Regions from separate parts of the Acidovorax sp. PRC11 genome, predicted to be linked through region 1. Evidence: riboswitches for the same ligand, from Rfam matches in the RefSeq annotation. Region 1 holds a riboswitch; each other region holds the start of a gene.
The links. A riboswitch is a leader RNA that binds a small molecule or an ion and turns the genes downstream of it on or off. The one in region 1 is predicted to bind thiamine pyrophosphate.

Region 1 (10,003 bases):
TTCGACAGCAGCCGGGCGAGGATGTCCGTCGATCCGGCAGGCGCGAACGGCACGATCAGGCGCACCGGCCTGACCGGGAATTCCATTCCTGCAGCACCCGCACCGCCTGCCTGGGGGCCCTGCGCGAACGCCGCCCACGGCAAGGATGAGCCCGCAACGCAGAAAGCAAGCGCTTTTCGACGGGACAGCAGGTGGGGGACTGACATGGAACGGGCCCCTTCTTTTGATAAATATGATGAAAAAGATCCAAAAAACATTTTGAATTCCTTGTAGCGGAAGTCTAGAAGCCGGATTCGCCGAATGGTCGGCGAACTTTCCGGATTCCGGAGAATGGAACTATGCCGTCCCATTCCACGGATCATGCGCTTTACCGCAGCGCGGGACCAGGGAAATCCCCACCCGCCGGCGCCACGCCGCCGGAGGAAGCGGAGGCCGGCGCGCCCCGTATGATTCCGGGCATGCTGTCCAAGTTGATGAGCCTTTTCCTGCTCGGGCTGGTGCGCTTCCTCACCGGCTCCCAGGCACGGTGGTACGGGTGCCCGCCCAAGGCCGAGCAACGCATCTATTTCGCCAACCACCAGAGCCATGCCGACCTGGTCATGATCTGGGCCGCCCTGCCCCAGGAACTTCGCAGCATCACCCGGCCCATCGCCGCCCGGGATTACTGGACCAAGACGCCCTTCCGGCAATGGATCACCACCGCCGTGTTCAATGCGGTGTACGTGGACCGGGTCTCGGGCACGCCCGCGCCGCAGCCCGCCGGCGAGGCACCGGCCATGCCCGCGCCCGCACCGTCTCCCGCCGCCGGCACGCCCGATCCCGAGGCGCTGCGCGCCGCCCTGCCGGAAGGCGATCCGCTCGCGCCGCTCGTGCAGGCCCTCGAGAGCGGCGATTCGATCGTGATCTTTCCCGAAGGCACGCGCGGCCACGGCGACGAGCCCCAGCCCTTCAAGTCCGGGCTCTACCGGCTCGCGCAGATGTTCCCGCAGGTGGTGCTGGTGCCCGCCTGGATCCACAACGTGCAGCGCGTCATGCCCAAGGGGGAGGTGGTGCCCGTGCCCATCCTGTGCTCCGTGACCTTCGGCGCCCCCATAGAACTGGCGCCCGGCGAGGAGCGCCGCGCCTTCCTCGACCGCGCCCGGCGCGCGGTGATCGCGCTGCGGGAGGTGTGAGCCATGATGGACTTCCTGCGCCACCTCACCACCACGCAGCAGATCGGCGCGCTGTTCGTGGCCATGTTCGGGCTGCTGTCGCTGGTGACGCTCTATGCGTTCTTCCAGACCCTGCACGAGGCGCGCGGCCCCGGACCCGAGGACCAGGCCGCGCACGAAGTGCACCAGCAGGAGTGGCGCCGCTTCTGGAGCCTGCTCAAGACGTCCTGGGTCATGGCGACGGTCTTCTGGGTCGGATGGGCCCTGGGCGACACCGTGGCCACGGTGCTCTTCGCCATCGTCTCCTTCCTGGCGCTGCGCGAGTTCATCACGCTCTCGCCCACGCGGCGCGGCGACCACCGCAGCCTCGCGCTGGCGTTCTTCGTCGTGCTGCCGCTGCAGTTCGCGATCGTGGGGATGCGCAAGTTCGACCTGCTCACGGTGTTCATCCCGGTCTACGTCTTCCTGGCCCTGCCCGTCGCGAGCGCGCTGGCCAACGATCCGGAACGCTTCCTGGAGCGCAATGCCAAGCTGCAGTGGGGCATCATGGTCTGCGTGTACGGCATGAGCCACGTGCCCGCGCTGCTGCTGCTCGACTTCCCGAACTACGAGGGCCGGGGCGCCTTCCTGGTCTTCTTCCTCGTGGCCGTGGTGCAGACCAGCGTCATCGCCCAGCATCTGCTGGGCCGGCGCTTTCCGCACCGTCCCGTGGCCCCGCAGGTGAGCCAGAGCTTCCAGTGGCTGAGCTGGAGCGTCGGCGTGGCGATCGGCGGGCTGGCCGGCGTGGCGCTGTCGTTCATCACGCCGTTCAAGGTCGGGCAGGCGCTCGGCATGGCGCTGCTGGCCTGCCTCGCGGGCACCCTCGGCCACCTGGTGATGAAGGCCCTCAAGCGCGACCGCGGCGTGACCAGCTGGGGCCTGCAGGGACAATCCACCACCGGCGCCGGCGGCCTGCTGGACCGCGTGGACGCGCTGTGCTTCGCCGGCCCGGTGTTCTTCCATTCGGCCCGCTGGTACTTCGGCCTCTGAACGGCACCTCATGAGAATCCTGGGCATCGATCCCGGCCTGCAGACCACCGGCTTCGGCGTGGTGGACGTGGACGGGCACCACCTGAGCTACGTGGCCAGCGGCACCATCCGCACCACGGGCGCGGCCCTGGGCGACCTGCCCGGCCGCCTGAAGATCCTGTTCGACGGCATCACCGAGGTGGCCGCGCGCTACCAGCCCGACGCGTCCACGGTCGAGATCGTCTTCGTGAACGTGAACCCGCAATCCACCCTGCTGCTCGGCCAGGCGCGCGGCGCGTGCCTGACGGCGCTGGTGGCGAGCGGCCTGCCCGTGGCCGAGTACACCGCCCTGCAGATGAAGAAGGCGGTGGTGGGAAACGGCCGCGCGGCCAAGTCGCAGGTGCAGGAGATGGTGCGCCGGCTGCTGCAGCTGCCCGGCCTGCCGGGCACCGACGCGGCCGACGCCCTGGGCCTGGCCATCACCCATGCCCACGCGGGCGCGGCGATGGCGAGGCTCGGGGAAGTCACCACGCTCAACCGCCGCCAGCACGCGATGTACCGCGGCGGAAGGACTTTGTAGCGGATCGCTAGCGGAACACGATCTGCGCGATGACGCCGGAGCCCAGGGAGATCAGCAGGTAGTCGGGGCCGTTCTGCACCCAGTGGTAGCCGCGCGGCGGGGGAGCCAGGTGGTGCATGCGCCAGTCCTGCACCACGTAATGGTGCGAGCGGTACATCGGCGGCACGCGGCTGCCGCGGTACCAGTCGTGGTGCGGCCCCGCGCCATGGCGCCGGCCGTGGGCCTGCGCATGGGGCGGCGGGCCGGGGTGGTGGTGCCGCGGCTTCGCGTGGTGGCCCTGCCAGCCGGGGGGCGGCCCCCCGTGGTGCGGGCCGGGCTGCGGTCCGTAGTACCCTGGCCCGCCCCGGTGGTGGTCGGGGCCGCGGCCGTAGCCGGGTCCGGGCCCATGGCCAGGCCCGTGTCCGTAGCCATGACCACGGGCGGACTCGCGCTCGCGGCCCGGCACCCCGTCGAAGGGCTGGGCCTGCGCGCACAGCGCGGACAGTCCCACGGCCAGCGCCGATCCGAAGGTCCGCAGGCGCCGGGCGGGCATTCCTGCAGAAGCCGCGAAAGGAAGGTCGGAAGAGGTGGTCATGGCGATGCTCTGTCGCAAAAGCCGCAGGGTATCACCGGCACGGCCGTGCGGTCGTAACAACGCGTGGGCGGCCGCCGCGGGCCGCCCTGGGGGCCATGCCTACCGCGGCAGCAGCGCCGCCGCGTTCCGGGAGGCGGGCAGCATGTCCACGGCGCCGGAGACGGCCCTGCCGCCCTCGTCGAGCTGGAAACGGCGCACGGCGCCGAGCAGCTGGACGGCCTGCTCGCGCAGCGACTCCGACGCCGCGGTGGACTGCTCCACCAGCGCAGCGTTCTGCTGCGTCATCTGGTCGAGCTGGCTCACGGACTGGCTGATCTGGCCGATGTTGTCGCTCTGCTCGGCCGACGAGGCGGTGATCTCCGAGATCATCTCCGAGACGCGGCGCACGCTGTCCACGATCTCGGTCATCGTCGCGCCGGCCTGGCCCACGAGGCGCGAGCCGCTCTCCACGCGCTCCACCGACGAGCCGATCAGCTCCTTGATTTCCTTGGCCGCCGCCGCCGAGCGCTGGGCCAGCGTGCGCACCTCGGCCGCCACCACCGCGAAGCCCCGTCCCTGCTCGCCCGCGCGGGCGGCTTCCACGGCCGCGTTCAGCGCCAGGATGTTGGTCTGGAAGGCGATGGAATCGATCACGCCCGTGATGTCGGCGATGCGGCGCGAGCTTTCGGTGATCTGGCCCATCGTGGCCACGACCTGCGAAACCACGCTGCCGCCCCGCGCGGCCACCTCGGCCGCGGTGGAGGCGAAATCGCTCGCCTGCTGCGCCGACTGGGTGCTCTGCTGCACGGTGCCGGTGAGCATCTCCATCGAGGACGCGGTCTCCTCCAGGTTGGCGGCGGTCTGCTCGGTGCGCTGGCTCAGGTCGTGGTTGCCGGTGGCGATCTCGGTGCTCGCCGTCGAGATGTTGCCGGACGCCTCCTGCACCTGCCGCACCAGGCCGCGCAGCGCGTCCTGCATGCGGCCCATGGCCACGACGAGCTGGCCGACCTCGTCCATCTGAGCGGGGCGCACCTCGTGCGAGAGGTCGCCGCCGGCGATGCGTTCGGCGAGCGCGCGGGCCTGGGCCAGCGACCGCGTGATGGAGCGCACGCTGAAGAACGTGAGCGGGATCAGCACCGCCAGGGCCAGCACCAGCCCCAGGCCGATCACCGCGGACATGGTGGCCGTGCGCGCATCCATGCCTCCGCGGGCCTCGTCCATCTTCTCGCGCGCGCTCTTGGCGAGGCTCGCGAGCAGCTGGTCGGTCGTCTCCATGTGGCCCTTGAGCCGCTCGGCATAGGCCGCGCCGCCGGCACCGTCGAGCTGCGCCCGCTCGATCTGCTCGAAGATCGGAGAAATGCCGGCTTCATACTGCTGGATCTCGCCGAGGGCCTTGTCGATGGCGGCCACGAAATCCGCATCGCCCGCCTGCACCTGCCGCACGTCGGCCAGACTCTTGCGCAGCGCGGCGAGCGTTTTCGTCCACGCCTCGCGCTGGGCCGAGACCTCCACCGAGTTGTTGAAGTTGAGGATGATGTCCTTCTCGGTGCGGCGCAGCGTGCCGAGCGTCGTGCGCAGGTCGGCCATGTCCGTGAGCGTCTGCACGCGCTGCGAGAAAAGTTCCTGCAGCGTGTCGCGCGTGCGGTCGAGGGCCAGATACCCCAGGCCCCCGATGATGACGAGCAGTACCAGGGAAAAGATCGTGCCGAAATACAGGCGCGCGCGTATCGACAGGCGTCCCAGGGTATTCATGGTGTCCTCTACAAACAGTTACACGGGCACATGCAATAACTGCGCCCATCCCGAAGCAGCCTCGTGGGCCGCCGGGGCGCCACTATAGGGCGGCGCACCCAGGCAGCCGGCAGGGAAACCACGGGGTGGCTTTTCCTGCCGGGTTGATCATCGCGCAACACGGGCGTAACCACTGTCGCGTTGGTGGAGCACGGCCCACGCCGCAGGCCCGCTGCCGTCAGGCGGGCTGGATCGGCACGTAGAGTTCCCCGCCGCCGCTGCGGAATTCCTCGGATTTCTCCTGCAGGCCCCGGGCGGCGAAGTCGCGCACTTCCTGCGTGATCTTCATCGAGCAGAATTTCGGCCCGCACATGGAGCAGAAGTGCGCCACCTTCGCCGAGTCCTTGGGCAGCGTCTCGTCGTGGTATTCCTGCGCCGTTTCCGGGTCGAGCCCCAGGTTGAACTGGTCCTGCCAGCGGAAGTCGAAGCGCGCCTGGCTGAGCGCGTCGTCGCGGGCGCGGGCGCCCGGATGGCCCTTGGCCACGTCGGCCGCATGCGCGGCGATCTTGTACGCGATGATCCCCTGCTTCACGTCGTCGCGGTCGGGCAGGCCCAGGTGCTCCTTGGGCGTCACGTAGCAGAGCATGGCCGTGCCCATCCAGCCGATCATGGCCGCGCCGATGGCCGACGCGATGTGGTCGTAGCCCGGGGCGATGTCGATGGTCAGCGGCCCCAGGGTGTAGAACGGCGCCTCGTGGCAGGTCCTGAGCTGCTCGGTCATGTTGGCCTGGATCATGTGCAGGGGCACGTGGCCGGGGCCTTCGATCATGGTCTGCACGTCGTGCTTCCAGGCGACCTGCGTGAGCTCGCCCAGCGTGCGCAGCTCGGCGAACTGGGCCTCGTCGTTGGCGTCGCTCGCGCAGCCGGGCCGCAAGCCGTCGCCCAGGCTGAAGGACACGTCGTACGCCTTCATGATGTCGCAGATGTCCTCGAAATGCTCGTGGAGGAAGCTCTCCTTGTGGTGCGCCATGCACCACTTGGCCATGATGGAGCCGCCGCGCGAGACGATGCCCGTGCGCCGCCCGGCCGTCAGGTGGATGAAGGCCAGGCGCACGCCGGCATGGATGGTGAAGTAGTCCACGCCCTGCTCGGCCTGCTCGATCAGCGTGTCGCGGAAGATCGCCCAGGTCAGGTCCTCGGCGATGCCGCCCACCTTCTCCAGCGCCTGGTAGATCGGCACGGTGCCGATGGGCACGGGGCTGTTGCGCACGATCCAGTCGCGCGTGGTGTGGATGTTCTTGCCCGTGGAGAGGTCCATCACGTTGTCCGCGCCCCAGCGGATCGCCCAGACCAGCTTCTCGACCTCTTCCTCGATGCTGGAGGTGACGGCCGAGTTGCCGATGTTGGCGTTGATCTTGACCTTGAAGTTGCGCCCGATGGCCATCGGCTCGACCTCGGGGTGGTTGATGTTGGCCGGGATGATGGCGCGGCCGCGCGCCACTTCGTCCCGCACGAACTCGGGCGTGATGATCTTCGGGATGCTGGCGCCCAGCGGGTTGCCCGCCAGGCGCTGCTCGCGTGCCGCGTCCTGCTGGTACTGCGCCATCCATTCGCGGCGGCCGTTCTCGCGCAGGGCCACGTACTCCATCTCGGGCGTGACGATGCCCTTCCTGGCGTAGTGCATTTGCGTCACATTGGCGCCGCTCCTGGCGCGCAGGGGCGCGCGCTGCAGGGCGGCGGCCTCGGCGCGCAGCACGGCAAGGCGGGCGGCGTCTTCGGACTTGCTGCCGTCGTCCAGCGCCTGCTGCGGGCGCCCCTGGTAGCGCTCGGTATCGCCGCGGCCCTCGATCCAGCCGCCGCGCACGCTGGCGAGGCCCCGGCGCACGTCGATCACCGCGGCCGGGTCGGTGTAGGGGCCGGAGGTGTCATACACGCTGACCTGCTCGCCGTTGGTGAGCGCGATGTCTCGCACCGGCACGCGCAGGTCCGGGCGGCTGCCCGTGATGTAGTTCTTGGTGGAGGCGGGAAAGGGTTCGCGGGTCAGCGAGAGCAGCTGGGCGAACTTGTCGGGGGCATTCATGGCGGGCAATCTCCTCGGTTGGATGGAAATGTGCTCCGCATGAGACCAGGTGTGGCCGCCCCCGGCCCCCTTGCGGAGGCGCCCGCTGCGCGGCCCTCGGCCCCGGGGACGGGGCGATGGCGCGTGGCGGCCAGGCGAACGCCGGCTGGGGCCTTCGCCTGCAGGCGCGGGAATCCCGGCTGCAGCTCTTCTTACGCTGGTACTAACCAGATCAAGTTCGCGGTTCCGGCGGTCAGGTCCGCCATCTCAGCACGCCATACGTGCACCCCGGAGCAGGCGCGAGTATAGGAGCGATGCCCGGCCGTGTCACGCCGCGCCGCAGCGGCACCGGGCAAGGAACGTCAGAGGAAGCGCTCGAGCGCCAGCACCGCGAAGAAGGCGAAGGCCGAGAGCACGGTCCACTTCACGATCACGATGCCGTAGCGCTTGTAGCGCGGCTGCCCGGTGCCCATGTAGAACACGAAGCACACCACCGCCAGGAGCAGCAGGAAGAAGAACAGCCCGCGGAACAGCAGCATCGCCGCCGCCTCACCAGGCCTGGACGGGCATGGCGAAGCCCTTGGGCGCCTGCCGCTCGCTCTCGAAGGTCGCGATCTCCCATGCGTCTTCATGGGCCAGCAGTTCGCGCAGCAGCAGGTTGTTCATCGCATGGCCCGACCGGAAGGCGCTGTAGGCCGCGAGCAGCGGCCGGCCGACGATGTAGAGATCGCCGATGGCGTCGAGGATCTTGTGCTTCACGAACTCGTCGTCGTAGCGCAGGCCGTCGGCGTTCAGCACCTTGTAGTCGTCCATGACGATCGCGTTGTCGAGCCCGCCGCCCAGCGCCAGCCCGCTCGCGCGCATCATTTCCACATCCTTCGTGAAACCGAAGGTGCGGGCACGGGCGATGTCGCGCGTGTAGTTGCCCGCGCCCAGGTCGAACTCCACGCTCTGGCCGGTGGAATCCACCGCCGGGTGCGCGAAGTCGATCTCGAACCGCAGCTTGTAGCCGTGGTAGGGCTCGAGGCGCGCCCACTTGAGCTGCTGCCCCTGGCCCTCGCGCACCTCGACGGGGCGCGTGACGCGGATGAATTTCTTGGGCGCGTTCTGCAGCACCACGCCGGCGCTCTGCAGCAGGAACACGAACGACGCGGAGGAGCCGTCGAGGATCGGCACTTCCTCGGCCGTGATGTCGATGTACAGATTGTCGAGCCCCAGGCCTGCGCATGCAGACATGAGGTGCTCGACGGTGTGCACCTTGGCACCGCCCACGCCGATCGTGGAGGCCATGCGCGTATCCACCACGGACTCGGCGCGGATCGGAATGTCCACGGGCTCGGGCAGATCGATGCGGCGGAACACGATGCCCGTGTCCGGCGCGGCCGGACGCAACGTGAGCTCGACCCGCTGTCCACTGTGCAGGCCCACGCCCACGGCGCGGGTGAGGGTCTTGATCGTGCGTTGCTGGAGCATCCGCCGATTTTAGGTGGCGGCTCCCATCCCTGTGCGCATCCATGGCTATGGCTTCCATAGCGCAGAGGTCACCAACGGAAACAAAAAGGCCGCCCGGCTCCCGGAAAGGAGCGGAGCGGCCAGCGGCGACCCGAGGACAAGCCCCAGGGGGGCCGATCAGTCGGCCTGCTTGCGGAGGAACGCGGGGATTTCGAGATCGTCCATGCCGCCCGAGGACAGCGCGTCCACGCGGGCCGCGGCCTGCGTGCGGTTGGTGCGCCAGACGCTGGGCACCGCCATGTTGCCGTAGTCGGTCTGCGAAGCCGCGCCGCCGCCCACGAGGCCGCTGGCCACGCCCACGGTCGCGCCCGAGATCGGCACCTGGTAGGCGAGGTTGTCGGTGCCGGTGCGCAGGCCGCCCTGCACCACCGAGATCGGCTGGCGACGCGCGTTGGCGCGCGACAGGCCGGTGGCCACCACGGTCACGCGGATGTCGTCGCCCAGGCTGTCGTCGTAGGCCGCGCCGTAGATGACGTGCGCATCGGGCGACGCGTAGGCGTTGATGGTGCTCATCGCCAGGCGCGATTCGGACAGCTTGAGGCTGCCCTTGGCGGCCGTGACCAGCACCAGCACGCCCTTGGCGCCCGACAGGTCGATGCCTTCCAGCAGCGGGCAGGCCACGGCCTGCTCGGCGGCGATGCGGGCACGGTCGGGGCCGCTCGCGACGGCGGTGCCCATCATGGCCTTGCCGGGCTCGCCCATCACGGTGCGCACGTCTTCGAAGTCGACGTTCACGTGGCCGTACTCGTTGATGATCTCGGCGATGCCGCCCACGGCGTTCTTCAGCACGTCGTTGGCGTGCGCGAAGGCCTCGTCCTGGGTGATGTCGTCGCCCAGCACTTCCAGCAGCTTCTCGTTGAGCACCACGATCAGGGAGTCGACGTTGGCTTCCAGTTCGGAGAGGCCATTGTCGGCGTTCTGCATGCGGCGGCCGCCTTCCCACTCGAAGGGCTTGGTGACCACGCCCACGGTCAGGATGCCCATCTCCTTGGCCACGCGCGCGATCACGGGTGCGGCGCCGGTGCCGGTGCCGCCGCCCATGCCGGCGGTGATGAAGAGCATGTGCGCGCCCTGGATGGCCTGGCGGATGTCCTCCTGCGCGGCCTCGGCGGCCTCGCGCGCCTTCTCGGGCTTGCTGCCGGCGCCCAGGCCGCTGTGGCCCAGCTGGATCACGCGGTGCGCGCTGCTGCGGGTGAGCGCCTGCGCGTCGGTGTTGGCGCAGACGAACTCCACGCCCTGCACCTGGCGCGCGATCATGTGCTCGACGGCATTGCCGCCGCCGCCGCCGACGCCGATCACCTTGATCTGCGTGCCCTGGTTGAACTCTTCGGCTTCGATCATTTCGATGGTCATGCTGGTGCTCCTAGATCCTGGTCTTTACGTGCGATGTACGGTCGGCCGCTGTGGCC
Region 2 (10,003 bases), on a different contig from region 1:
GCGGTCGAAGAGCTGCTCGGTCTGCAGGATCTCGCGCACCGACTGCGAAATGCTCAGGTTGCCGGCCGACAGCAGCACCATGAACCGGTCGCCCGGCCGCTCGTAGATCATCATCTTGCGGAAGGAGCTGATCTGGTCGAGGCCGGCGTTCGTGCGGGAATCGGACAGGAAGACCAGTCCGGCATTGAGCTTGATGGCGACGCAATACGTCATTGGGGATGATCGGGGAAAGGAAGGCGAAGGGGGGAGTGTAGTGGGGTGGGGGCGGGGCTGCAGGCGCTTTGCGGACACGGCCCATGGCGCGGTCGGGAACCCGGCGCCGGATGCGGAGGGCCGGCGACGTCAGAGAGCGGAGGTGTCGGACATGCCAGGGCTGGCTGAAAACCGCGTGCCGCCGGTTGCCTCGCGTGCCGCCCCGCGCAGCGCCTCCACATCCGTCCCGCACAGGTCCGCCTTTTCCGCCCGCTCCAGCGCATATGCAGACAGCCTCTCGCTCGGCTCGCGCAGCGCAGGGTGCAGCGTGCCCACCGACCGCAGTGCGCGCTGCAGCGCGATGCCGACTTCTACGGCACCGGCCGCATAGCGGGCCAGGGGCTCGAACACGTCTTCCACCATGCCGGCCTCCCGCAGGGCTGGAGCCGTCACCCGGTCGCAGGGCGGCGGCGGGGACGAGGGGGCGGAAGCTGCGGAGGCGGAGGCGGACGCGGACGGTGAGGCCGCCTCCTGCTGCCGTGCCGCCCAGTGCGCCAGCGTGCGCACGCCCGCGCCGATCACCTCCAGCGCGGTGCCCGGGTCGTTGATGGACGCCGACATGGCGCGCGCGGCGATTTCTCCCATGACGACGAAGCCGTAGCGCGGGTCGTGGTCGAAGGTGCGGCCGTTGCCGATGAGCACGGCCTGGCGGATGGCGTCGCGGGCCGCGTCGTCCAGGGGGCGGTCGCTGCTGGCCAGCACCGCGCCGGGGGCGACGAAGGCGCCGGGCAGCACGTGCAGGTGGATCTGGCCGTCCAGTGCCTGGGCACGGGCCTGCAATTGGTCCATGGCGACGTGCTGTACGAAGCCGGTGGCGTCGCTGCGCACCTCATGGCTTCCGCGTTCGCCGGATTGCTGGCGGCGTCCGCCCAGGTAGGGTTTGTCGATGCGCTGGTCGATGGCCTTGCAGGTGGCCTCCTCCAGCCGGCGGATGGTCTCGCCGAGCCGGCCCAGCACCGAGAGGTAGTCGATCCAGCGCAGCAGCACCACGACCACGCCGAGCAGGATGAGCAGCGTGAAGCCGAAGAGCACCAGCCGGCCGCCGTCGCCGTACACGTGGGCATGCAGGCCGACCAGGGAGATCACGCCGTAGATGAAGGCGCCGATGAAGACCGCGAGCGTGTTCTGCACGGTGGAGTCTTCGATGAGCAATTGCGAGGCGCGCGGCGTGGCGCTGTTGGCCACGGCCGAGAACGCGGACACCATGGTGCTGGCCGAGAAGATCGACACCGTGAGCATGCTGGAGGCCAGGATGTTGAGCAGGCTGTCCAGCGCTTCGGAGCCGAGGTTGATCGCGGTGCCGTCCGGGATATAGGGGCCTGCCCAGGTGGCGAGCATGACGGCCGCGCAGGCCAGCAGGGCGAAGAGGGCGCAGCGCAGCCAGGTCTTGCGCACCAGCCGCTGCAGGAAGAAAACCAGCTTTTCCGACATGGGGCCACTATCGCCACGCGCTGGCCGGCGCGCGCTGCCCATGGTCGCGTTCCGCTGTAGGCGGGCGCCTTCAAGTGTCTTCCGGACCATCCATAACCGGCCCCGGCCCGCGCCCTGGTCCCCGCGCGGGAGCGGGTGGGCCGCCTGCCCACGCTCCGGCCCGTCGCCCTGCGCTCAGCGCATCACCAGCCCGCCGTCCACGTACAGCACCTGCCCGGTCATGAAGCCGCTCCATTCCGAGGCGAGGAACAGCACCGGGCCGGCCACGTCCTCGGGCCGGGCGATGCGCCGCAGCGGCGTGGCGGCGGTGATCGATTCGCGCAGCGCCTCGGGGGTGGCCTGGCTGGCCTGCGTGGGGTAGACGAGCCCGGGCGCCACGCAGTTCACGCGGATGCCCTGCGGCCCGACTTCGGCCGCGAGGTTGCGGCTGAAGGCGATGAGCGCCGCCTTGGCGGTGGTGTAGTCGTGGTAGGGCACGACGGGGTGCTCCACCAGATTGGTGGCGATGTTCACGATGCTGCCGCGCGCGCGCTGGCGCAGGTGCGGCAGCACCGCGCGGCAGACGTGGAAAGCGCTGCCGGCCGCGCCGTCGAACTGCGCCTGGTAGTCGCTCCACTGCAGGTGGTCGAACAGCGCGCGGCGGCGCGGGTCGAACGCGTAGGGGCGAAAGGCGTTGTTCACGACCACGTCGATGCGGCCGGCCTCGCGCAGCACGCCATCCACCATCGCCTGCGCGGCCGCGGCATCGCCCACGTCGGCGCGCGCGGCCCAGGCGTCGCCGCCCGCGGCCCGGCAGGCCGCGACCGTCTCGGCCGCCGCCGCGTCGTTCGACAGGTGGTTGACGGCCACGGTGGCGCCCTGCTGCGCGAACGCCCGCGCGATCGCGGCGCCGATGCCCCGGCCCGCGCCCGTCACCAGCACGACCTGGCCCTTGAACTGCATGGTCATCCTTCGTTCTTCGCTTCGTTGCGTGCCGTTCCGCTCAGGCGGACGGCAGCAGGCGGGTGTCGACCACGTCGGCCACGCGGATGGGGCGCTGCACCAGGCCGAGTGCGCGGTAGGCATCGGCGGCCTGCTGCAGCGATTCGAGGTTGAACGCGCCCAGCGGCTGGCCCGGCAGCGAGGGCTGCGCGGCGGCGTTGCGCAGGCGGATCACCTCCAGGTTCACGTCCGGCTGCGTGCCGTCGATCGCGTGCTTTACGGCGAGGGCCGCGGCCTCGTCGGGTTGGGCGATCATCCAGGCCGCGCTGTCGCGGTAGGCTTTCAGGAAGGCCTGCAGCAGCGCCTTCTTCTGCGGCAGCACCTCCTGGCGGACCACGTACAGGTCGCTGGAGACGTTGAGGTAATCGCGCACCTGCATGACGTTCACCGCACCGATGCCGCGGCGCCGGCCGACGGCGAGACCCGTGTCGGTGGCGGCCGTGGCATCCACCTGCCCCTGCAGCAGCGGCGCGAAATTGAGCAGGCCGGTGACCACGATGGTCACGTCCGATTCCTTCAGCCCGGCCTGGTGCAGCAGCACCAGCAGGTTCTGCCGCGTGCCGCTGGAGAGGCTGTAGACGCCGATGCGCTTGCCCTTCAGGTCGGCCGGCGTGCGGATGCCGGAGGACTGCAGCGACACCACGTTGAACACGTTCTGCGGGTAGATGTCGTAGATGGCGGTGAGGCGCTCGCCCTTGTCCAGCGCCATGAAGAATGAGCCCGGATCGGTGAAGGCCACGTCGGCCTGGCCGCTGAGCGTGTTGCGCAGCGCGTCGCCGCCGCCGGCACCGGGCAGGTAGGCGAGCTCCAGCCCCTGGGCGCGGAAGAAGCCCTTGTCGGGCTCGGCCAGCAGGTTGGTGATCTCGCTGATCGGCTTGCTCCAGCCGGCCACGGTGACCTTGCCGCGCACCGGCGGCTGCGTGGAGGGCTGGGCCAGCGCCATGCCGGCCCACGGCGCGGCGGCGAGGCCGGCGGAAGCGGCGAGCAGGGCGCGGCGGGAGAGGTGGCGGGAGGTGGACATGTGCGTTGTTCCTGGGGTCGGAGAAGGAAGGTCAGTCGGTGCCCGCATGGGCGCGCAGCAGCCACCGCTCGAACAGCAAAGTGGCCTGGTAGAGCAGCAGCCCGATCGCGGCGATGAGCGCCAGCGCGGCGAACATCAGGGTGGTGTCCATCATTCCCTGCGAGGCGATGATCACCGCGCCCAGGCCGCGGCTCGCGCCGATGAACTCGCCCACCACGGCGCCGACCAGCGCCAGCACCACGGCCATGCGCAGCCCCGCGAGGATGGCCGGCAGCGCGATCGGCAGCTTCAGCCGCAGCAGGGTCTGCCAGCGCGTGGCGCCCAGCATCCGGAAGAGCTGCAGCCGCTGCGGATCGGCCTGCCGCAGCCCGGTGAGCGTGTTCTCCATCAGTGGGAAGAAGCAGATCAGCCCGGTGATGAGCGCCGTGGAGGCGATGCCGAAGCCGAACCACAGCACGAAGAGCGGCGCGAGCGCCAGCTTGGGCACCACCTGGCTTACCACCACGTAGGGCCGCAGCACGCGCTCCAGCAGCGGCGATTCGGCCAGCGCGGCGCCAGTCAGCAGGCCCGCCGCGCCGCCGCCGGCCAGGCCCAGGCCGAGCGCCTGCAGGGTGGCGCCCAGGTGGGGCAGGAAGTAGCCGGAGCGCAGCCCCGTCCACAGCGCTGCCGCCACGGCCGAGGGCGCGGGCAGCACCAGGGCGGAGAGGCCCGCGTGCCGCGCCGTCCATTCCCAGGCGGCCAGCAGCGCCAGCAGAAGTGCGGCGCCCAGGGCGCGGTGCCGCCAGGGGGCGGCGGCCGTAGGGGAGGAGGCGGCCTTCATGCGGCGGCTCCCGTGCCGTCCACGCCGTCCATGGCGGCCCGCACGCGTGCGCACAGGTGGTTGAACGGCGCCTCGTGGCGCATCGCCTGGGTGCGCGGCGCGGGCAGATCGACCCCGATGTCGGCCACCACGCGCCCGGCGTGCAGCACGGCGATGCGGTCGCCCAGGTAAACGGCCTCGGTGATGTCGTGCGTGACGAAGAGCACGGTGGTGCCGTGCCGGCGGCAGGTGCGCAGCAGGTCGTCCTGCAGGTCCGCGCGGGTGATCGCGTCCAGCGCGGCGAAGGGTTCGTCGAGCAGCAGCAGTGCGGGCTCCAGCACCAGCGCGCGCGCCAGCGCGACCCGGCTCTGCTGCCCGCCCGAGAGCTGGCGCGGATGGCGCTGCGCGTGCCCGGCCAGCCCCAGTTGCTCCAGCAGGGCGCCCGCGCGTTCCACGTCGCGCGGCTGCGGACTGCGCTGCAGCGACACCGGCAGCAGCACGTTGTCGATCACGCTGCGCCAGTCGAGCAGCGTGGGCGCCTGGAACATGTAGCCGAGCCACGGCCCCGGTGCCGGGACCGGCCCGCCCTGCAGGCGCACCGCGCCCGACTGCGGCCGCAGCAGCCCGGCGGCGAGCTGCAGCAGCGTGGTCTTGCCGCAGCCGCTGCGGCCGACGAGGCAGTGCAATTCCCCCGCGCCCACGCGCCAGCGCACGCCGTCCACGGCCGGCGGACGGCCCGGGTAGGCGAACGAGGCCGCCTCGATCTCCAGGAAGGGGAGGGAGGAGGGCGCGGCATCCGCCCGTGCGTGCACCGGCGAGTGCATCGGCACCTGCATCTGCGCCTGCGGTTCAGTCGGCATAGGGTGCGAAGGGCTCTGCGGCGGCTTCGGCGGAGGGTTCGATCTCCACCATGCGCACGAGGTCGAGCAGGTTGAAGCGCCCGTCGTGGTGCCAGCCGGCCTCGGGCGTGCTCATCGCGCCGATGGCGCAGACGCGGCTCACGCCCGCGTCGCCCAACAGCGCAGCCAGGCGGTAGAGCGCTTCGGGCGGGGCGGCCACACCGGCGGTCTGCAGGTAATCCTTCTGCGCGGCGACGGCGGCGACCGCGTCCTCCAGCGCATCGACGGCCACCACCTGCACCGTGCGCTGCAGCGCCGTGGGCGCGAGGGCCCGCGGCCCGTCGGCGAAGGCCACGCTCCAGGCATCGTCCGGCGTACCGATGAGCTGTTCGGCGGCCTCGCCGGAAGCGCCGGGGAGCGAGCGCCATTCCACGCCCTGGCGCCAGTGGGCGAGGGCGGCGGCGTCCTCCACCACGAGTGCCCGGCGCGGGAAGCGCCGCTGCAGCTGGGCGAGCTCGCCCGCCAGCCGTCCGGCGAAGTCGCGCGGCGCGACGGCACCGCCGCGCTGCACGTAGAACACATGTGGCGAATAGCAGCCCTGCTGGTCATAGCGCATCACGTCCCAGGCAGCCCGGCGCGCGAGCGCGGGGCCTTCGAGCGCATCGAGCGCCGCGGCGGCCACCAGGCCGAAACCCAGTTTGTGCCCGTGCGGCAGGAAGCGAGTGGTCACGGGCAGGCGCCGCCGGATCGCATCCAGGGATTCGTTGCCGCCGTAGGCGAGCACCGTGTCGGCCCGGGCATAGAGGGCGGATGCGTCTTCCGCGCCCGCGCCGCGCCACCACACCACGGCCAGGCAGTCGGCGAGCGGCGGATGCACTTCGGCGAGCAACTGCGCGAACCAGCCCGCGAACAGTGGCTCGGCGCTCGGCACCTTGCCGATGTTGCCGGCCTTGACCAGCAGGCCGCACACCAGGCTCCAGAGCGGCAGCGCCGGCACGTTGCCGGCCCAGCTGTGCACCAGCAGGCCGGGCCCGAGGGCCCGCACCGCGCCGCCCTTCGGGGCGGGCTGGAAGCCGTCGAGCACCAGCGGGTTCGCGAAATCCTCCGCCACGAAGCGCCGCAGCTGCGGCGCGCGGAAAGTCTTGAAGAAGCCCGTCAGCCCCAGGCGCACCATCTCGGCGTCGTAGCCGCTCACCACGGGCAGGAGCGCCTCGGCCTGCCGGCGGAACGGATCGGAGCGGTCGAGCAGGCGGGCGATGGCGCGGTCGATCACTTCGATGATCTGCGCCACGGTCATCGTCTTCAGGTGCCGGGCGGCCGCCCGCTGCACGCGGTCGGCCAGCGCTTCCATCTGCGCCGCGGTAAGCACCGGCACGGCCACCTCCACGCGGGCGCCGCCCTGCACGAACGGCAGCACCTCCCAGGCGACCTCGTCCGGGCCGATGCCCGGCAGGTAGCCGGCCCGGATCGGCGGAAGCCCTGGCGGCCGCGGAACCGTCATGCCGCGGTGGCCCGCATGAATTCATCCACCGCCAGCGAGCAGCCCTTGGCCTGCGCGCCCTCGGCGCGGCCGAGCAGCAGGAAGCCGCCGTCGGCCCACAGCCCCACGTCTTCCGTGAGGATCGTGGTCACGGAGTTGACGTTGGCGAGATCGCAGTGCACGAGGATGCCGCGCTCGCCGGCCGGCACGTCGCGGCCCGTGACCGGGTCCACCAGCCGCGAGCGGATCCAGTGCGGCCCCGATTTGACCGAGGGCACCGAGGCATTGCCGTCGTCGTAGAACTGCGTGCTGAGTTCGGTCATGCCGTACATGTTGACGCAGTGCTCGCGCGGCACGCCCAGGGCCTGCGACAGCTCGGCGTAGAACGCCTCCAGCGGCAGTTCGCGCGATTGGCCCTTGTAGCCGCCGGTATCGAGCAGGCGGCTGCCCGGCGGCAGGCGGAAGGCGCGGCCCTGCGGGCGCAGCGCATCCATCAGGTGCACGAAGCTGTAGCTCGCGCCCAGCAGCGCATACGGCGTGCCGGTGCGCTCGGCGGCCTCCAGCACCTGCCACAGCCCGCTCCAGTCGGTGCCCTGCGGGCCCACGAAATGCCGGCTGCCGGGCGCACCGAAGGTGGATTTCGCGAGGGCCAGGTAGTGGGCGAGCGACGAATTCGGCATCGCGTCCTCGTCCGGGAACAGGATGCCCATCGGCATGCGCTGCTGCCCGCGCATGAAGCGTTCTGCGAAATTCCGCTCCATCGACCGGTCGTACACCGCGAGCCGCGGGTGGAAATGCCGGCCGCGCGTGTCGCCGCGCGTGGTGCCGCTGGTCATGAAGACGCGCTCGCCGGTCGCGGCGGGTTCGCAGCGCAGTGCCTGGGCCTTGAAGGCGTCGATGGGCACGGCCGGGATGTCGCTCCAGGCCTTCACGCTGCGCGGCGTGGCGCCCCGGCCCTGGCAGAAGGCGCGGTAGGGGGCGTTGGCGGCGTACTGGTGGGCGAACAGCCGCAGCGCGAGTTCGTCGAACCGGGCATCGGTGCAGCCGTCCTGCGCGATGAATGAGAGCACTTCCGCGTCCAGCGGAGCGAACGATGGCATGGGATTCCTTCAGGACCTGTGGCAGGGGGCTCCGAAGGTGTCCCGCGCCCGCGCCGGGCCGCTGGCGGCCGCATCGGGACGGTGGCTCTTCTTCCGCCGGAATGACCCGGTTCAAGTTCGCGGGTGTGGATCTCAGCACAGGTGTGCACCCCGGAGCGCGGGCGGATCTTAACCCGGGGGAGATTTCCCCGCAGGGGGCGGGGCGCGATGCCCGCCAGGCCGCACGCCGGTGGCGGACGGACCGCGGGACCGCCGCGGCGACGCTCAGCCCGGCTGCGCCAGCCGCTTGAGCTGGTAGAGCGCGTCCAGCGCCTCGCGCGGGCTCAGGGCGTCGGGGTGGATGTCCTGCAGGGCGGCCTCCACCGGGCTCGTGCCCGGCGCCTCGGATTCCGGCGGCGGGGCGAACAGGTCCACCTGCGTCTCGCCTTCGTTGGCCCGCTCCTCCAGCGCCGAGAGCGCATGCCGCGCGTGGTTCAGCACCGGCGCGGGCACGCCCGCGAGCCGCGCGACGTGGATGCCGTAGCTGCGGCTGGCCGGGCCGGGCTGGATCTCGTGCAGGAACACGATGTCCGAACCGGATTCGGTGGCGCCCACGTGCACGTTCACGGCGTGCGCATGGCGCGCGGCCAGTTCCGTCAGCTCGAAATAGTGCGTGGCGAACAGCGTGAAGGCGCGCGTGCGGTCGTGCAGGTGCGTGGCGATGCCGCTCGCCAGCGCCAGGCCGTCGAAGGTGCTGGTGCCGCGGCCGATCTCGTCCATCAGCACCAGCGAATGCGGCGTGGCGGCATGCAGGATCTGCGCGGCCTCGGTCATCTCCATCATGAAGGTGGACTGGGCGTTGGCGAGGTCGTCCGCCGCGCCGATGCGGGTGTGGATCGCATCGATCGGGCCCAGCCGGCAGCGCGCGGCGGGCACGTGGCTGCCCATGCTCGCCAGCAGCACGATCAGCGCCACCTGCCGCATGTAGGTGGATTTGCCGCCCATGTTCGGGCCGGTGATGATCTGCATGCGCGTGTTGGCGTTCAGGCGCGTGTGGTTGGGGATGAAGGCGCCGGCCGAGGTTTCCGCCAGGCGCGCTTCCACCACCGGGTGGCGGCCGCCCTCGATCTCGATGCAGGGCTCGGCCGCGAACTGCGGCGCGCACCAGTCCAGCGTGAGCGAGCGCTCGGCGAGCGCGCAGAGCGCATCGAGCGTGGCGATGGCCTGCGCGGCGCGGATGAGCGCCGGCACGTGCGGCTGCAACTGGTCGAGCACCTGTTCGTACAGCCACTTCTCGCGCGCCAGCGCGCGCTCCTGCGCCGACAGGGCCTTGTCCTCGAAGGCTTTCAGTTCGGGCGTGATGAAGCGCTCGGCGTTCTTCAGCGTCTGGCGGCGGCGGTAGTCGTCGGGAATGCGGTCGAGGTAGCTGCTCGTTACCTCGATGTAGAAGCCGTGCACCTTGTTGAACTGCACGCGCAGGTTGGGGATCAGCGTGCGGGCCTTCTCGCGCGTCTCCAGCGCCAGCAGGAAATCGTCGCAGTGGTTCTGGATGCCGCGCAGTTCGTCGAGCTCGGCGTCGAAGCCGTCGGCGATCACGCCGCCGTCGCGCACCAGGGCCGAAGGCTCCTCCAGGATCGCGCCGGCCAGCAGCGCACCGCAGGCCGGCGGCGCATGCAGGTCGCCGGCGATGCCGGCCAGCAGCGGATCGTGCCAGCGGTGCTCCGCGGCGATCTGTTCGGCCTTGTGGAGCGTCTTGCAGAGGGCCACCAGTTCGCGCGGGCGCACCTGCCGCAGTGCGATGCGCGCGGTGATGCGCTCCACGTCGCTCACGCCGCGCAGCGCGCCGCGCAGGGCCTGCCAGCTGCCGGTGCCGCCGTGCCCGCCATCGCCGCCGTCCCCACGCAGTTCCGCGGTGGCCGCCAGCCGCGCGCGGGCTTCGGCGCGGTCGCGGCGCGGCTCCAGCAGCCAGGTCCTGAGCAGGCGGCTGCCCATGCCGGTCATGCAGGTGTCCAGCAGCGAGAAGAGGGTGGGCGCATCCTCGCCGCGCAGCGTGCGCGTGAGTTCCAGGTTGCGGCGCGTGGCGGGGGGCAGGGCGATCAGCGCGTCGTTCTTCTGCACGCG
Region 3 (10,003 bases), on a different contig from region 1:
GAGGCAGTCCGCGTCCACGGCGATGAAACCCAGCGCGCTGCAGGCCTGCAGCGCCGCGCGGTACACGCTGCCGCCCTGCGCGGGCGCCGGTGCGGGTTGCGGCGGGAAGTCGGCGAACGCGGCGGCATGCGCCTGCGTGATGGCATCGGCCATCGCCTGGATCGGTGCTTCAGCCATGGTCGTGGTGCCAGAAAGGGGTGCCGAGCACCGGCGTGCTCGGCTGGGCCGCGTCCTGCGCGGACATGGCGCCGGCATGGCGTGCCGCGCGGCCGGCCTGCACCGCGTCGGCGAACGCGCCGGCCATGGCCACCGGGTCCTGGGCGAGCGCCACGGCCGTGTTCAGCAGCACGCCGTCGTAACCCCATTCCATCACCTGGCAGGCATGCGAGGGCAGGCCCAGGCCGGCGTCCACCAGCAGCGGCACGTCCAGCCGTTCGCGCAGCGTGCGCAGCGCATACGGGTTCACGGGGCCGCGGCCGGTGCCGATGGGCGCGGCCCAGGGCATGACGGCCTGGCAGCCGATGTCCACCAGGCGCTGGCACAGCACCAGGTCTTCCGTGCAGTACGGCAGGACGTGGAAGCCGTCGCGCACCAGCTGCGAGGCAGCCTCCACGAGGTTGAGGGTGTCGGGCTGCAGCGTGTAGTCGTCGCCGATCAGTTCCAGCTTGATCCACGGCGTGCCGAACACCTCGCGCGCCATCTGGGCGGTGGTCACCGCTTCCAGGATGCTGTGGCAGCCGGCCGTGTTGGGCAGCACCGGCACGCCGAGCCGGCGCAGCAGTTCCCAGAAGCCGCTGCCGGACTCCGCGGGGTCGCTGCCCTGGCGGCGCAGCGAGGCGGTCACCATTGCGGGGCGTGCGCGCCGCACGGCGGCCTCCAGGATGGCGGGCGAGGGGTAGCGCGCGGTTCCGAGCAGGAGCCGGCTCTCGAAGCGCTGGCCGTAGAGGACCAGGGCGTCATCGGATGCGGAGGTGGACATGGCAGGCAAAAAGGGCAGGGGGCCGGACGGAGCCGGCGGCACGGTGAGGGACGGTGGTTGCGGGAGCGGCGCGGGTGCGTTCAGCCGCCCGTCACGGGCGCGATGATCTCGACGCGGTCGCCGGGCTGCAGCGCATGCTGCGCATGGCGGGCCTGGGGCACGAACACGGTGTTCACGGCGACGGCGAAGGGAGGGCGCGCCGCGATGGCCGCGACGGCGTGGGCCACGGTGGCGCCCTCCGGCAGTTCGGTGGCGTTCTGGTTGATGACGACGTTCATGGATGGATGGCGGCGGGTTCGGTCTCGGGCCGGGAAGGCATTGCGCCCAGCTCCAGCGCCAGGTCGAAGCGGGGGGCGAGGCGCGATTGTCCCTCGTTCAGCAATTCCATCACCACGTCGAGGATGGCCGGCGAGATCATGAAGCCGTGGCGGTACAGGCCGTTGACCTGCAGCACGCGCGGCGCCAGCTGCCGGACGGCGGGCAGGTTGTCGGGCAGGGTGGGTCGGCACTGCGTGGCGATCTCCAGGATGCGCGCCTCCGCGAAGCCCGGATGCACGGCGTAGGCGGCGCTCAGCAGCTCCAGGGTGGAGCGCACGCTGGCGGGCGAGAGGTCGTCGGATTCGATCTCGGTCGCCCCGATCACGAACACGTGGTCCTGCTTGGGCGCGATGTAGATCGGGTAGCGCGGGTGCACCAGCCGCGTGGGCCGGCGCAGGGTGACGCCGGGCGCGTGCAGCCGCACGACTTCGCCGCGCACGCCGCGCAACTGCTGCCACTGCGCGCGCGCGCCCAGGCCGCGGCAGTCCAGCACCCAGTCGGGCTGGCCCGGCGCGCCGGGCGTGAAGTCTTCCGGAGCGCGCGGGCTGTTCCAGTGCACGCGCACGCCGCGCGCCCGCATCGCCTGCTCCAGGGCGGCCAGCAGCTGGCGGTTGTCGAGCTGGCCTTCGCCCGGCAGGTAGAGCCCCTGGTGGAAGCGCCCGCCCACCGCCGGCTCCGCCTCACCGACCCCTTGCGCGTCGAGCGCCTGCAGGGCCGGCAGTTCCGGGACCGTGCGGGCCGTGCGCTCGAGCACGCCACGCAGCCGGACGGCCTCGGCGGCGTCCTGCCGGTGCCAGAGGATGAGGGTGCCTTCCTGCTGGAAGAAGACGGGCCAGTCGAGCCCGGCCAGCAATTGCGGCCAGCGCGTGAGCGCATGGTGGCCCATGCGTACCACGCCGGGCTCGGTGATGGCCGATTCCGCCAGGGGCGCGAGCATGGCGGCGGCGATGCGCGCCGCGGCGCCCTGGGCGTCGGGCCCCTGGGCCTCGTGCACCTCCACCGCGTGGCCCTGGCGTGCCAGCTCGGCAGCCAGCAGCCGGCCCACGAGGCCGGCGCCGAGGACAGTGATCGAGGAATGGGGGGAGAGCAGAGCGGACATGGGGCAGGTGGCGTGCGTTCTCATCGGAGGCGCCGGCCCGGGAGGGGCGCGGCGGATCGGCAGCGGAGGAGAACAGGCGGCGGTCCACCGTCGAAACTCCCCACGCCAGCATGACCTGGATCGGGTGCCGAGGGTTTTTCTCAGCCACGCCGGACGGCGCGGCACCCCTGTTTCGTCCGTGACGGGATTACAGCACAGGGTTGATAGCGAGGTTTTTGATGCCGCGCATGCGCCATAATTTTTGCCATGAATTCCAAGCCTCTTGATCCTCGGGCGCCGGCGGGCCCCGCGGACGGCCCCCGCTACGTGCGTGTGCTATCGATTGCAGGGTCCGACAGCGGCGGGGGAGCCGGCATCCAGGCCGACCTGAAGACCTTCGCGGCGCTCGGCTGCTTCGGCATGACCGCCATCACCGCCATCACCGCCCAGAACACCCAGGGCGTGCGCTCCATCCACGGCATCCCCCCCGCCATGCTGCGCGACCAGATCGACGCGGTGGTCGAGGACATCGGCGTGGACGCCGTCAAGATCGGCATGCTCCATGCGCCCGATATCGCCGAAGTGGTCGCCGACGCGATCCGCCGCCACGCGCTGCCGCACGTCGTGCTCGACCCCGTCATGGTGGCCACCAGCGGCGACCGCCTCATCGCGCCGGACACCGTGGCCGTGCTGGTGGAGGAGCTCTTCCCCCTGGCGGCCGTGGTGACGCCCAACCTCGACGAGGCCGGCATGCTGCTGGGCCGCGGCATCGCCGACGAGGCCGCCATGGAGGCCGCTGCGCAGGACCTGCTTGGCCTGGGCGCGAACGCGGTGCTGATCAAGGGCGGCCACCTGCCCGGCGACGCGCTGGTGGATTTGCTCGCGCGGCAGGGCGGCGAGCCGCCGCTGCGCCTGCGCGCCGCGCGCGTGGACACCCGCAACGGCCACGGCACGGGCTGCACCCTGTCGTCCGCGATCGCGGCCCACCTGGCGATCGGGCTGGCATTGCCGGAGGCCGTCTCGGCCGCGCACGCCTACGTGCAGGCCGCGATCCAGGCCGGCGCCGGCGTGCGCACCGGCCGCGGCTCCGGTCCGCTGGACCATGGCCACGCACCCGTGGTGCAGCGCATTGCGGAGCACGCATGGGCATGAGCTTCCGACCTCCCGATCCCGGCCAGATCCAGCAGGCGTTCACCGCCGACGCCGCGCTCGTGCAGCGCTATGCGCTGCAGGAGGTGATCGGCACCGGCTCCTACGGCATCGTCTTCTCCGCGCTGCAACAGCCCACCGGCCAGAAGGTGGTGCTGAAATTCGTCCGCATCGACGAGGACGAGCGGCTGTTCAAGCGCTTCCGCCGCGAGATCGGGGCCTGCGCGCGGCTGCACCATCCGCACGTCGTGCAACTGCTCGACGAAGGCGTCTGCGGCCCGTTCGTCTTCGCGGTCTTCGAGTTCGTGCCGGGCATGACCCTGCGGCAGTTGCTGCAGCAGCAGGGGGCGCTGTCCGCGGGCGAGGCCGGCCGCCTGATGCTGCAGGTGCTGGACGCGGTCGCCTGCGCGCACGACGCGGGCGTCGCGCACCGCGACCTGAAGCCCGAGAACATCATGATCAGCGCCTCGGGCCTGACGTCGCACGCCAAGGTGCTCGATTTCGGCATCAGCACGCTGCTGCCGGGCTTCGGCGACGCGCACGCGACGCAGCTCACGCGCGAAGGTGAATACGTCGGCACCCCGGCCTACAGCGCGCCCGAGCAGCTGCGCGGCGAGGTCGCCACGCCGCAGGCCGATCTGTACGCCTGGGGGCTCATCTTCCTGGAATGCCTCACCGGGCGGGTGGTGACGGGCGAGTCCACGGCCGAGATCTACCAGCGCCAGCTGTCGCCGCAGGAGTTCAGCCTGCCGCACGCGATCCAGGGCCACCCCCTGGCCGAGGTGCTGCGCAGCGCCCTGCGCAAGCGGCGCGAGGACCGGGCCACCTCCGCGCGGCAGCTTTGGGAGCGGTCCTCGGCCGTGCGCCTGGACGATCTGGTCGGCGTGCTGCGCACCCGGCCCGGTGCCGGCGCCGGCGGCATCGCTCCCACGGTGGCGGCGTTCGGCACGCCCCATGAGGAAAAGCGGCAGCTCACGCTCCTCTACTGCGGCGTGGTCTTCGCGCCCCCGCCGGACGGCGGCGACGAAGAGGCGGCCGAGCAGCAGGAGATGGCGCAACGCAACGTGCTGCGCCGCCTCATCGACGTGGCCGTGCAGCGCGGCGGGACGCTCGGCGGCACTCTGGGCACGCACTTCCTGGTGACGCTGGGCTATTCCGCCCACGCCGAGGCCGATGCGCGCCTCGCCGTGCAGATCGCGCAGGAACTGGTGCGATCCGCCGCGCAGCCGGTCGGCGACGTGCGCTGGGAGGTGCGCATCGGCCTGCACACGGGCTCGGTGCTGATCGAAAGCGGTGCCGTGGTTCCCTGCCGCGCGCTCAGCATCGCGATGGCGATGGAAGAGGCTGCGGCCGACGGGCAGGTGGTGGTCAGCGAGGCCGCGCGCCAGCGGCTGCGGCACCATGCCCAGTTCATCCCGCAGGGTGGCGTGCGCCTGCCCGGCGCCCCGGCCGAGCTGCCGTGCTTCGCCATGGCGCAGGACGGCGCCAGCGCGGTGCCGGCGCTGCCCCGCGAAGCGGTGGGCCGGTGGCGCGAGCTGCTGCTTCTGCGCCGCCGCTGGCGCGCGGCGTTGCTCGGCGAGGGCGGCGCGGTGCTGGTGCGCGGCGAGGCCGGGGTCGGCAAGTCGTGCCTGAGCGAAACCTTCCTGGCGCACGTGCAGGGCCGCGGCGGGCGGGTGCTGCGCGCCGCCTGCTGGCCCGAGCAGGAGAACAGCGCCCTGGCGCCCATGCTGGCGCTCATCCGCGCCCAGTGCGGCGGCCCGGACGAGGCGGATGCCGTGGTCGTGGAGCGCCTTGCGCGCATGCTCGGCGACGCCGGCTGCGACGTGGACCGCGTGCTGCCGATCTTCTGCGTCTGGCTGTCGCTGCAGGTGGGCATGCACCAGGTGGTGGACATCGCGCCCGCGCTGCAGAAGGCACTGCTGATGGAGGCCTCGCTCGGCTGGCTGCGCCACCAGTCCCGCGAGGCTCCCGTGCTGCTGTTCGTCGAAGACCTGCACTGGGCCGATTCGGCCACGCTGGAATGGCTCGCCGAACTGGCGGCGGCACTCGCCGGCGAGCGCTGCATGCTGCTGCTCACCGCCCGCCCCGAATGGGAGCCGCCGCTGCGCATGCAGGGCACGCTCGTGTCGCTGGAACTCGGCCGGCTCGGCGCGCGCCAGGCAGCCGCCATGGTGCGGCAGGTGCTGGCGCCGCGGCAGGTGTCGCAGGCCGTCGTGGACCACGTCGTCGCGCGCACGGACGGCGTCGCCCTGTTCATCCAGGAGCTGACCCGCACCCTGCTGGAGACCTGCCTGGAAGAGCGCGACGGCCAGTGGGACTTCCAGGAGGACGCCGACCTGAAGGGCATTCCGATCACGCTGCGCGATTCGCTGGAGAGCCGCTTCATGCAGCTCGGCCCGGCGCGCGAGGTGCTGCGCTGGGCGTCCATCTGGGGCCGGCGCTTCGACGGCGACTGGCTGCCCGACTGCGGCCTGCAGGACGTGCCTGCCGGACTGCGGTCGCTGGTGGACGTCGGGCTGCTCATGCCGGCGGATGCCGCGGGCCATTACCTGTTCCGCCATGCGCTGATCCGCGACGCCGCCTACGACAGCATGCTGGCGACCCAGCGCGCGCTGATGCACGGCGTGGCCGCGGAAGTCATCCTGCGCCGCCGTGCCCGGGTGCGCGACGAGGAGCCCGGCCTGCTCGCGCACCACTATGCGCTGGCCCGCGATTACGCGAACGCGGTGCCCGCCGGCCTGGCCCAGCTGCGCATGACGCAGCACCGCTCGCTGAACGACGAGACCATCACCTATGCCCGCACGGTCGAGGACTGGATCGACCGGCTGGACGAGCCCGCCCGCTGGGAGCCCCGGCTGGCGCTCAACGGCTACGTCATGCAGGCGCTGATGAACAAGCACGGCTGGGCGCATCCGCAGGTGGAGCAGCGCATCGAGCTCTCGCAGGGCCTGGTGGAGCGCGACATCTCCGTGGAGCTGCGCGTGCAGCACCTCTGGCTCGTGCTCACCTACCACCACGTGGCCAGCCACCGCGCGGAAGTGATGCGGCTGGCACTGCAGCTGGAAGAACTCGCGCGCCAGCGGGGCGATGCCGGCATCCTGGTGGCCGCCTGCACCTGGATCGGGCTGGCCCATTATTCCGAAGGCCGCTTCGATGCGGCGGAGCAGTACCTGTCGGAGGCCGTCGACGAGCGGCATGGCGACTTCTCCAGGCACCACCCGGCGCAGTTCGGGTTCGACACCGTCGCCTGGGCGCTGGCGGCGCGGGCCCTGGTGCGCTGGGGCGCCGGCCACGATGCGTTGGCGCGCGAGGATGCCGAACGCGCGGTGGAGCGCGCCCGCGCATTGGCGCACATTCCCTCGATCGGCATCACGCTGCTCTACCAGGCGCTGGGCTACCTGGGGCGGCAGGACGCCCCCCGCGCCGGCCAGGTCGTCGAAGAGCTGATCGAGCTGTCCGGACGCTACGGCCTGCCGGCGTTCCGCGGCTACGCGGAAGTGATCCGCGGCTGGGTGGCGGGGGAGCTGGCCAGCGCCGACGCCACCATCGAGGCGCTCTGGAGCATCGGCTGCAAGTACTGCCAGACCTACTACCGCGCCTTCTGCGCCGAGATCCTGGCACGCCAGGGCCGCTGGTCCGACGCCGTCGACCGCGTGTCGCACTGCCTGGAACTCACACACGAGCTCTCGGAGGGCATATACACTGCCGAGCTGTGGTTGCAGAAGGCCGAGTACCTGCTGCACGACGCGCGCACCGCCCATGACGCCCCGGCCTGTTTCCGCCAGGCCGCGGAAGTCGCGCGCGCGGGCGGCAAGCACCGTGTGGAAGCGCAGGCACTGTCACGCCTGCGCCATGTGGATCCTGCATCCTGCACCGTAGGCGACGCGTCGCGGCTGCAGGCCCTGCTGGGTATGCGCCCCGAACTCGGGGCATTTGTGTGTTGACCGATTGAAAGAGGGAGGACATCCGATGAGTTCCACTCACCAACAACCTTGCGACCCGCTGCTGGGATTCCGCCTGGCCTACCTGCGCGCCATCGCCAAGTCCTGGTACGAGCCGGAGTACCGCGACCACCTGCTCGCGCAGAAGGACATCCAGCCGCTGCTCGCCAAGGATTTCGGCCTGCAGACCATCTGGCCCTGGCTGGACGTGGCACTGGAGCGCAGCGACGACCCGAAAGACCTCACGCTGTGGAAGCCCGAGCTGACCGCCGGCTGGATCGGCCTCGACGACGGCTTCGAGATCGTCTTCCCCCAGGCCCCCGCCGACCACGCGGCCGAAGCGCTGGCCAGCTACTACCAGCTGTTCCCCACGCTGATGGGTGCGACCGCCGACGTGCCCGCCGAGGACGCACCGCAGCCGCACATGGTGGGCGGCGCGCTGCCCACGGGCCTGGGCATTCCCGGCGGTGACCCGGGCTCCCTGCTGGCCTTCGGCGGCGTGGTGCTGCGCGCCATCGCCCTGGCGTGGAAGTCGCAGGTGTTCCGCGACGAACTGCTGAACCCCGCGTGCGCCGATGCGGCCCCCCTGCTGAGCCAGTGGCTGGGCTACAACAACCCCTTCAACTTCTCCATCCGCTTCAAGACCGACCCGGCGCTGACCTGGGATGCGGACAAGGGCGCCTGGAACCAGTACGCCGCGGACGGCCAGCGGATCAAGAACCGCATCGTGCTGAACTATCCGAACGCGCCCGAGGCGAAGGATTTCTGGCCGATCTCCCTGACCTCCTACAACAACACCGGCAGCGCCTACCCGTTCACCTGCTGAAGCGCCCGCCGCAGTGCCTGAGCCGGAGCTTCCCGCGCCTGCGCGCACCGATGCCGCATGGCAGGCGCTGCGCGGCAGTTCGGCCACGCTGGCCCTGACCCTGGGCGCGCGCGCTTCGCCGCTCGCGCGCCAGGTCGATGCCGGCTGGGCCGATCCGTGGGCCGAACGCCTGCTGGCGCAGTGCCCCTGGGACCTGCGCCTCGCGGGCCAGGACGCATCGCTGGTGCGCGCCGTCGTGGTGCGCAGCCGCATCTTCGATGGCGCCGTGCGCGAGGCCTGTGCGCTGCAGGACGTGTTCGCGGTGGTGAGCATCGGCGTCGGCCTGTGCACGCGCCAGGGCCGCCTCGCGGCGGAAGGTCCAGGCGCGGATGGCAGCGGGCCGGCATGGATCGACGTGGACCTGCCCGACGTGATCGCACTGCGCCGGCGGCTGTTGCACCAGACGCTGGCTGCTGCGCCGTCCGCCAGCCTCCTGGTGGCCTGCGGCCTGCAGGACCCGGCATGGCTCGATGCCGTGCCGTGGCGGCGCGGGCAACGTTGCCTCGTGCTGGTCGAGGGGGTCGCGCCCTACGTGCCGGCGGCCGCCATGACCGGCATGCTGCGTGCGCTGGCCGCGCGGGCGCGTCGGGAAGGCTGCGCTTGCCGGGTGGTGATCGACTACCTGCACCGCGACTTCGTGCCGATCGCCGCCTTGCAGGCCGGGCCGGCCGTTCTGCCGGTGACCACCGGCTTCCAACGCGCCGAAGAGCTGGCGCCGGAAGACGCGGGGTTCCGCACGGTGCGGCAATGGGAGCCGTTCGGGGAGTTCTCCGAGGCGCACCGGCGGCTCGAGGGCGACTTCCGGACGCGCCACGGCCACGCGCCCTATGCCGTGGCCTGCTTCGATCTGCAGCAGCCCTGAAGCCGCTGAACCGGCCACCAAGCCCGGCGGCGCCGCCCGTGCCCCGGCCCCTGGTCCTTTTTCGATACGCTGATTTCCATGGACTGGTTCCACACCGTACCCCGCTGGCATCCCCGGTTCCGGCCCGTGCTGCGTGCGCCGCAGGCACCGCTGGCGCCGTCCTCGCTGCCCGAGCCTGTCCTGGTGGAAGACACCGGGGCGCTGCAGTTGCCTTTCGCCGAGGCCGGCGTGCTCGCCGGGCTGGTCGATGGCGGGCTCTCGCCCGCAGCCTGGTGCGCGGCCGGGGGGGACCCGCGCCATCTGCCCGGCCTGCTGATGGCCCTGGAATCGCTGTCGCGGCAGCGCTGCGTCGTTCCCTCGGGCCCGGAAGACCCGGGCCGGGGCTGGCGGATCCCGGACGTGCAGGCCGGCCCGGTGCGCATCGACGGCGCGACGGGCAGCCTCGGGCTGTTCTGCCGCCTGCCCGGCGCCCCGGAGGCGGGAAGCGGCGGGGACGGAGCGGGCAATGTGGCAAACCGCTGGGCGGAGATCGCGGAGGCGGGCGGCGCGGACGTGCTGCTCTGCAGCGACTATTTCGACCCGCGGCTGGCGGCGGCCTGGACGGAAGCCTGCCGCGCCGGCCGCGGGCGCTGGTGGCTGCCGGTGCGCCAGGCGGGGGCGCGGACCCTGGTCGGCCCGCTGCTGCGCCCGGGCGCCCCCGGTCCCTGCTGGCACTGCTTCATGCACCGGCTGCGCCGCAACAGCCCCGGTCGGAGCTGGCTGGAGCGGGAAGTGCCCGGCTCGCACGGCCTGGTGCCGCTCCGCGAGGAGG

Region 2: it holds a riboswitch for thiamine pyrophosphate, as region 1 does, so the genes downstream of both, Q9R47_RS20750 (long-chain fatty acid--CoA ligase) here and thiC (phosphomethylpyrimidine synthase ThiC) in region 1, are expected to answer to the same signal.
Region 3: it holds a riboswitch for thiamine pyrophosphate, as region 1 does, so the genes downstream of both, Q9R47_RS12055 (FAD-dependent oxidoreductase) here and thiC (phosphomethylpyrimidine synthase ThiC) in region 1, are expected to answer to the same signal.

The regions. Positions count from the first base shown of each region.
Region 1 covers NZ_JAUZUQ010000005.1:42,638-52,640, reverse strand. Annotated here, with positions in the region: gene Q9R47_RS07250 (tripartite tricarboxylate transporter substrate-binding protein) at 1-86, opposite strand, end outside; gene Q9R47_RS07245 (lysophospholipid acyltransferase family protein) at 459-1,172, shown strand; gene Q9R47_RS07240 (phosphatidate cytidylyltransferase) at 1,176-2,180, shown strand; gene ruvC (crossover junction endodeoxyribonuclease RuvC) at 2,191-2,739, shown strand; gene Q9R47_RS07230 (RcnB family protein) at 2,747-3,313, opposite strand; gene Q9R47_RS07225 (methyl-accepting chemotaxis protein) at 3,413-5,044, opposite strand; gene thiC (phosphomethylpyrimidine synthase ThiC) at 5,262-7,103, opposite strand; TPP riboswitch at 7,275-7,383, opposite strand; gene Q9R47_RS07215 (hypothetical protein) at 7,445-7,621, opposite strand; gene lpxC (UDP-3-O-acyl-N-acetylglucosamine deacetylase) at 7,632-8,555, opposite strand; gene ftsZ (cell division protein FtsZ) at 8,712-9,947, opposite strand.
Region 2 covers NZ_JAUZUQ010000024.1:18,828-28,830, forward strand. Annotated here, with positions in the region: gene Q9R47_RS20715 (proteasome-type protease) at 1-213, opposite strand, end outside; gene Q9R47_RS20720 (DUF2254 domain-containing protein) at 343-1,683, opposite strand; gene Q9R47_RS20725 (SDR family oxidoreductase) at 1,858-2,625, opposite strand; gene Q9R47_RS20730 (ABC transporter substrate-binding protein) at 2,666-3,685, opposite strand; gene Q9R47_RS20735 (ABC transporter permease) at 3,717-4,505, opposite strand; gene Q9R47_RS20740 (ATP-binding cassette domain-containing protein) at 4,502-5,308, opposite strand; gene Q9R47_RS20745 (acyl-CoA reductase) at 5,334-6,824, opposite strand; gene Q9R47_RS20750 (long-chain fatty acid--CoA ligase) at 6,821-7,903, opposite strand; TPP riboswitch at 7,975-8,066, opposite strand; gene mutS (DNA mismatch repair protein MutS) at 8,168-10,003, opposite strand, start outside.
Region 3 covers NZ_JAUZUQ010000009.1:2,641-12,643, forward strand. Annotated here, with positions in the region: gene Q9R47_RS12040 (thiamine phosphate synthase) at 1-177, opposite strand, end outside; gene Q9R47_RS12045 (thiazole synthase) at 170-979, opposite strand; gene thiS (sulfur carrier protein ThiS) at 1,060-1,257, opposite strand; gene Q9R47_RS12055 (FAD-dependent oxidoreductase) at 1,254-2,396, opposite strand; TPP riboswitch at 2,477-2,575, opposite strand; gene thiD (bifunctional hydroxymethylpyrimidine kinase/phosphomethylpyrimidine kinase) at 2,643-3,527, shown strand; gene Q9R47_RS12065 (TOMM system kinase/cyclase fusion protein) at 3,524-7,468, shown strand; gene Q9R47_RS12070 (BMA_0021/BMA_0022 family TOMM bacteriocin) at 7,494-8,291, shown strand; gene Q9R47_RS12075 (class I SAM-dependent methyltransferase) at 8,305-9,192, shown strand; gene Q9R47_RS12080 (TOMM precursor leader peptide-binding protein) at 9,271-10,003, shown strand, end outside.